DNA from 2 places in the Pararhizobium qamdonense genome. Region 2 is predicted to be linked to the other one. Evidence: predicted binding sites of a transcription regulator. Region 2 holds the regulator's gene; the other holds the start of a gene.
The links. The regulator PhoB, encoded in region 2, activates phosphate uptake and scavenging genes when phosphate is short. The targets are predictions, from matches to a motif close to TGTCATNNANCTGTCAT.

Region 1 (3,318 bases), 1.6 Mb from region 2:
GCGCCTGGCGGCACGGTCGTGTTGCGCCAGCGCGACAGGCCATAGACCTGCATCTTATAGAGGTCCTTGATCGGATTGAAGCCGCCATTCATGTCGCCATAAAGCGTCGCGTAGCCGACCGACATTTCCGACTTGTTGCCGGTGGTCACCACCATCGAGCCAAACTTGTTGGACAGCGCCATCAGGATGGTGCCGCGCGTACGGCTCTGCAGGTTTTCCTCGGTAATGCCCGATTCTGTTCCCTCGAACATTTCCGACAAAGCGCTCAAAAAGCCCTTTACCGGCTCTTCGATCGGAACGATATCGTATCGGCAGCCGAGCGCCTTGGCGCAGTCCTCGGCATCCTTGAAGGAATCAGCTGAGGTATAGCGGTAGGGCAGCATCACCGTGCGCACGCGCTCCTCGCCCAGCGCATCGACGGCAAGGGCCGCACAGATCGCCGAATCGATGCCGCCGGACAGGCCAAGCACGACATTCTTGAAGCCGTTCTTGTTGACGTAATCGCGAAAGCCCAGCATGCAGGCGCGGTAGTCGGCCTCCTCCTGCTGCGACAGCCTCGACATCATGCCGCGCTGGCAGACCCAGCCATCGCCGTTTCTGTGCCATTCGGAAATGGAAATGCTCTCTTCGAACTGGCTCATCTGGAATGCGAGCTGCCGGTCGGCATTGAAGGCAAAGCTTGCGCCGTCAAACACGAGTTCATCCTGGCCACATACCTGATTGGCATAGATAATCGGCAGACCCGTCTCGATCACCTGGCGAAGCACCACCTGATAGCGCACGTCGATCTTGCCGCGATAATAGGGCGAGCCGTTCGGCACCAGCAGGATTTCAGCACCGCTCTCCGCCAGCGTCTCGCAGACGCCCAAATCGTTCCAGATTTCCTCGCAGATTGGAACGCCGAGCCGTACGCCGCGAAAATTGACCGGTCCCGGCATTGCGCCTTCTGTAAAGACACGCTTTTCGTCGAACTCGCCGTAATTGGGCAGATCGAGCTTGTCGCGAACGACGAGCACCTCACCACCGTCGAGAACCGCAACGGAATTGTGGCGCCCCGCTTCCCCCTGCCGTGGATAGCCGACGATGACACCCGGGCCACCATCCGCCGTGTCGGCTGCCAGCGCATCGACGGCCTTCTGGCAGGCTTTGAGAAACGCCGGCTTCAGCACCAGATCTTCCGGCGGATAGCCGGAGATAAACAATTCGGTCAGCAGAAGCAGGTCGGCGCCGCTGCGCGCCGCATCAGCGCGGGCTTCGCGCGCCTTGGCGAGATTGCCGGCGACATCGCCAACCGTTGGGTTGAGCTGGGCAACAGCGATGCGGAACGTCGTGGAAATGGTCTTTTGCGCGGTCATGAACAGGCCTGTGCTTGATCTTGCTATCGCGGATACCGGGGCATCCAGAAAGCTGTTTATCGCATTCCACAGCAAAATACCGCGTGCTTGCCATGAAGTCAGAAAAAAATCCGCTCTTCGTTGCCGATGACCGCCTCTGTGCGGCGCAGACCCCGCGTTCCCGCAAATGTCCGATGCCATCACGCGCCGAAAAAGCAGTGGAGAACGCCACTTGAATTATTCATCCTCCGTTCAAGATGACAACTGTATGACATTAGAACGACAGTTTTATGAAATTGGAGACGGCCTTGGCCAGTTTTGAATCGGCAGCAATCGCTGCCACTGCTTCCAGGGCATATGGTCCGCACATCAGTTTTGGCGCCCGCCATGCCAAGACGCTGTCGATTGCACGGCATCTCTCGCTGTCTCTGCTTTTGTCTATCGCGTTGATTTTCTGTGTGGAATGGATCGCCCGCAATTCCGCAATGGAGGCGGTGCGGTTTTTCCTCGACCCGGCGCGCCCGGCCTGGACGACAATCGGCGTATTCTTTCTGCTCTTTCTCGCCGTCGATGCCATTTTCGCGCGCGAAAATTTTGGCGTCATTCTGCTTTCGCCGCTGGCGCTCGTCCCGGCACTTGTGAGCCGCCAGAAGCAGATCTTTCTGTCTGACCCGCTCTACCCCACGGATTTCCTGTTCGGCCGCCAGATCATGGAGTTGATGCCGGTTCTGGTGCGCGACCGTCCGTGGACGGCTGTCGGTATCGTTGTCGGCCTCGTGGTCGCGCTGGTTGCCCTTGCCTGGCTCATCCGTTTTGCCTGGCGCCGTTTTCCGAATCTGTCCCGGCGCCAGCGCCTGGCGCGCTTTGCCGTGGCCTTGCCTCTGCTTGGCGCATTCTATCATCTGATGGACTACAACACGTTCTCCTGGGTGCGCGATCGCCTGCAGGTCATTCCGATCATGTGGGACCAGACCGAAAACTATCGCCACAACGGCTTCACCATGGCCTTTGCACTGAACCTGCCGATGGCCAACGTCACCGCACCGCAGGGCTACATGGCGGATGCGATCGACAAGATCCTGACCAAGCCGATGCCGGCCGGCACGTCGCATCGCGGCAAGCCAGACGTGATCGTGCTGATGAGCGAATCCTTCTGGGATCCGACCCGCCTGCCGAACGTCAAACTGTCGCCCGATCCGATGCCGACGATCCGCGAGATGCAGTCGGGCAATGTCTTTTCGCCGGAATTCGGAGGGATGACCGCCAATGTCGAGTTCGAGGCGCTGACCGGTTTTTCGAATGCCTTCCTTCCCTATGGCAGCATTCCCTATCAGCAATATATCCGCAACCCGATCCCGTCGCTCGCCACCTTCTTCCGGGGCGAAGGCTATGTGGCGCGCGCCGTGCATCCGTTCCAGAAATGGTTCTGGAACCGCAGTGCCGTCTACAAGGCGTTCGGGTTTGATCAGTTCAAGTCGGAAGAGAATATGCCGGTCATGCAGAAGCGCGGCATTTTCGCATCGGACGAATCGCTGACCAAGGAAATCATCCGCCAGGCCGATCAGCTGCGTGACCCGTTCTTCTTCTTCACGGTCACCCTGCAGGGCCATGGCCCGTATGAGGCCAACCGCTATGCCAAGAACACCATCAAGGTCGAAGGCAACCTTCCCGCTGCCGACAAGCAGGTGCTCGAAACCTATGCGCAGGGCATCAAGGAAGCCGATGACAGCCTGAAGATGCTGATGGACTGGGCGAACGAGCGCGACCGCGAAACCATCATCGTGCTGTTTGGCGATCACCTGCCGCCGCTCAACACGGTCTATCCGAACAGCGGCTTCATGAACGACGTCACCGCATCGCGCAAAGGCTCGCTCGAACAGATGAAGGCGCAGCACGAAACGCCGCTCGTGGTCTGGTCGAACAAGACAGGCCCGGTCAAGGATATCGGCTCGATCAGCCCGGCCTTCCTGTCCTACCAGATCCT
Region 2 (3,318 bases):
AGCAGGCCGCCCGCGTCTCGCAGCGCACCGCCATGTTCCATCTCGGCAATCTCGTCGAGGAAAACGACACCGACAAGATGTTCACCAATCCGGACGACCAGCGGACCCAAGACTACATCATGGGCCGCTTCGGCTGAGGACGCTTTCGCCACCCTGTCATGAGGGCAGGGTGGTGGTCTTCCAACCCGGATTGTGATCGCAAGGAAAAACAATCATGTCTACGCACATTGCTTCCGTCTATGACGAAGATCTGAAGTACCTGACCCGGCGCATCTCCGAGATGGGCGGCCTGGCCGAACAGATGGTGGCCGAATCCGTGCGCGCCCTGGTCAATTCCGACCTGGCGCTCGCCCAGAAGGTCATCTCCGACGATGCCATTCTCGACGAGGCCGAGCGCCAGATCGGCGAGAAGGCGATCGTCACCATTGCCAAACGCCAGCCGATGGCGGCGGACCTGCGCGAAATCATGGGATCGATCCGCATCGCGGCCGATCTGGAGCGCGTCGGCGATCTCGGCAAGAACAACGCCAAGCGCGTCATCGCCGTTGCCCATGCCAGCCTGCCCCGGCAGCTGGCGCGCGGCCTGGAGCATCTGGCCGAGCTCGCGCTCGTTCAGCTCAAGGAAGTGCTCGATGTCTACGCTTCGCGCTCGCCGGAAAAGGCCAACAGCATCCGCGAACGCGACAATGAGATCGATGCGATCTATACCTCGCTGTTCCGCGAACTCCTGACGTACATGATGGAAGACCCGCGCAACATCACGCCCTGCACGCATCTCCTGTTCTGCGCCAAGAACATCGAGCGTATCGGCGACCACGCCACCAATATCGCCGAAACCATCTACTACATGGCGACTGGCGCACAGCCGGTTGGCGAGCGTCCGAAGGACGATACGGCCAATACGGTTGGCGCAATCGGCAATTGATGCCCACAGTAAAGTAAGTGAAATCTTACGGATAAATGCGCGAGCGGCCGCTGGAGCCGCTCGGCAAGCCTTCGGCCAGCCGGCCGGGCGCCAAGGAGCAGAACTGAATGTTGCCAAGAATTGCTGTTGTTGAAGACGAAGAGGCGCTCAGCGTCCTCCTCCGATACAATCTCGAGGCCGAAGGGTTCGAAGTCGATACGATCAATCGTGGCGACGAGGCGGAAATGCGCCTGCAGGAACGTCTTCCCGATCTCCTCATCCTCGACTGGATGCTGCCGGGCGTTTCCGGCATCGAACTGTGCCGCCGGCTGCGCCAGCGCCCGGAAACCGAACGCCTGCCGATCATCATGCTGACGGCACGCGGCGAAGAGAGCGAGCGCGTGCGCGGTCTGGCCACCGGCGCCGATGATTATGTGGTCAAGCCGTTCTCGACGCCGGAACTGATGGCACGGGTCAAGGCGATGCTGCGCCGGGCAAAGCCCGAAGTGCTGTCAACGCTGCTGAAATGCGGCGATATCGAACTCGATCGCGAAACCCACCGCGTCCACCGCAAGACCCGCGAGGTCCGCCTGGGCCCGACGGAGTTTCGCCTGCTGGAATTCTTCATGGCCTCGCCAGGCCGCGTCTTTTCGCGCTCGCAACTTCTGGACGGTGTCTGGGGTCATGACATCTATGTCGATGAGCGCACGGTCGACGTGCATGTCGGCCGCCTGCGCAAGGCGCTGAACTTTTCCAACATGCAGGACGTGATCCGCACGGTGCGCGGTGCTGGCTATTCGCTGGAAAGCTGATCGAGCGGTTCGCCAATTTCAATGGCGTGACCATCCGGATCGTAAAAGCGGAATACCCTCTGTCCCCAGGGCTGGGTCTCGATGGGATGGATGAGGATTACATGACCGGCGATGCGGGCAAACAGCGCATCCAAAGGATCATGTTCGAAATAGAGCAGGACATTTTGACGGCCATAGGCCCCGGAACTGACTGACGGATGTCCCCAAACCGTCGTTTCCAGGGATTTGCCCTCATGGATGGCAAATCCCGTTTCAAACAGGACGAAATCGCCGAAATCCTGCTTGATCGCCAGTCCCAGCTTCTCGCCATAGAAGGCTTTCGAGATGCTGATATCCCGCACGAACGGGATGGGATTGACGAAGCGCAAGGCAGGTTCCGCCCTTAGCGAGCCCGGCGGCGCTCGCCGGAGGGCTGGTAGGCCAGCTTGGCGTGGAATGTGCAGTATGGGGATGTGTCCGGGGAATCGTTGCCGCAGAAGTGGAACTCTTCCTTCATCGGGTCGCCGATCGGCCATTTGCAGGTGCGGTCGGTCAGCTGCGTCAGCACCAGGCGGCGCGACATCGGAACAACGACATTGTTGCCGGCGGGCGCTGTTTCCTGATCCTCGATCGCGTCGATCTCGACCTCTTCCTTCATGACGGTCGCGCCGGTGGTGCGGGTCACGGTGCGGGTGGCTGTCATGCGTGCTGCGGTAAAGCTCGGTGCGCGTGGTGCAGCGGTCGGGGCAGGGCGTTTGGCCCGTGCGGTTGCCGTGCTGCCGCCGGCCTTGGCGCGGCCCGGCAAGCAGAGACGGTGAACCTTGCCGATGACGGCGTTGCGGCTGACGCCGCCGAGTTGTGCAGCGATCTGGCTCGCGCTCAAACCCTCGGACCACAATTTCTTGAGTTTTTCGACCCGCTCGTCAGTCCAATTCATGGTCTTGTCTCCATTCCCAGCGTTGGTGATGGTCGAATCCTTCACCGGGCCCTGGATGTAATCCAAGGCTGAAACGCGATAACACTTTTGGTGACTAGGTCCGCCGCATGCGTTCTAGTAGTTGTTTCTTAACGTAGAGCCCGGGGGACTCCCTGACAAGAGTCAGGGGAATCCCGCCGAATCGATTTCTGAGTTTTCCCCAACTTGCTTGCGATGCGTGGCATTTTTGCAAGTGTATCCGGCTAAAAAAATCACATCCTCTGTATCAACGGGAATTGCCGGAAATCATGGGCTTTTGTTGACATTGCACTGCGAAATGAAGATAGTGCGCTGGCCGCCGCAAGGCGGCATTTTGATTTTTTACCGGCTGGTCACAGCCCTGTTGACGACGCCGATTATACAATTGCCGTGATGGTTTGAGGAGACATGCGCCATGGCCGATGCCACGCCGCTTTATGACACGTATGCACGCGCACCCTTGCGGTTCGAGCGCGGCGAAGGCGTCTGGCTGATTGCCGAGGATGGCACCCGTTATCTCGATTTTGCCGCCGGTGTCGCAGTCAATTCGCTCGGTCATGCGCATCCGCATCTTGTCTCCGCCCTGAAGGCGCAGGCTGACAAGGTCTGGCACCTGTCGAACCTTTATGAAGTGCCCGGCCAGGAAAGCCTCAGCCGCCGCCTGACGG

Region 1: the regulator PhoB is predicted to act here: its motif matches at 1,592-1,608, upstream of PYR65_RS12055 (LTA synthase family protein).

The regions. Positions count from the first base shown of each region.
Region 1 is NZ_CP119566.1:2,504,618-2,507,935, reverse strand. Features, by position in the region: gene PYR65_RS12060 (NAD+ synthase) at 1-1,355, opposite strand, end outside; gene PYR65_RS12055 (LTA synthase family protein) at 1,625-3,318, shown strand, end outside.
Region 2 is NZ_CP119566.1:4,099,541-4,102,858, reverse strand. Features, by position in the region: gene pstB (phosphate ABC transporter ATP-binding protein PstB) at 1-137, shown strand, start outside; gene phoU (phosphate signaling complex protein PhoU) at 215-925, shown strand; gene phoB (phosphate regulon transcriptional regulator PhoB) at 1,033-1,716, shown strand; gene PYR65_RS20085 (VOC family protein) at 1,698-2,084, opposite strand; gene PYR65_RS20080 (GcrA family cell cycle regulator) at 2,099-2,632, opposite strand; gene PYR65_RS20075 (aspartate aminotransferase family protein) at 3,066-3,318, shown strand, end outside.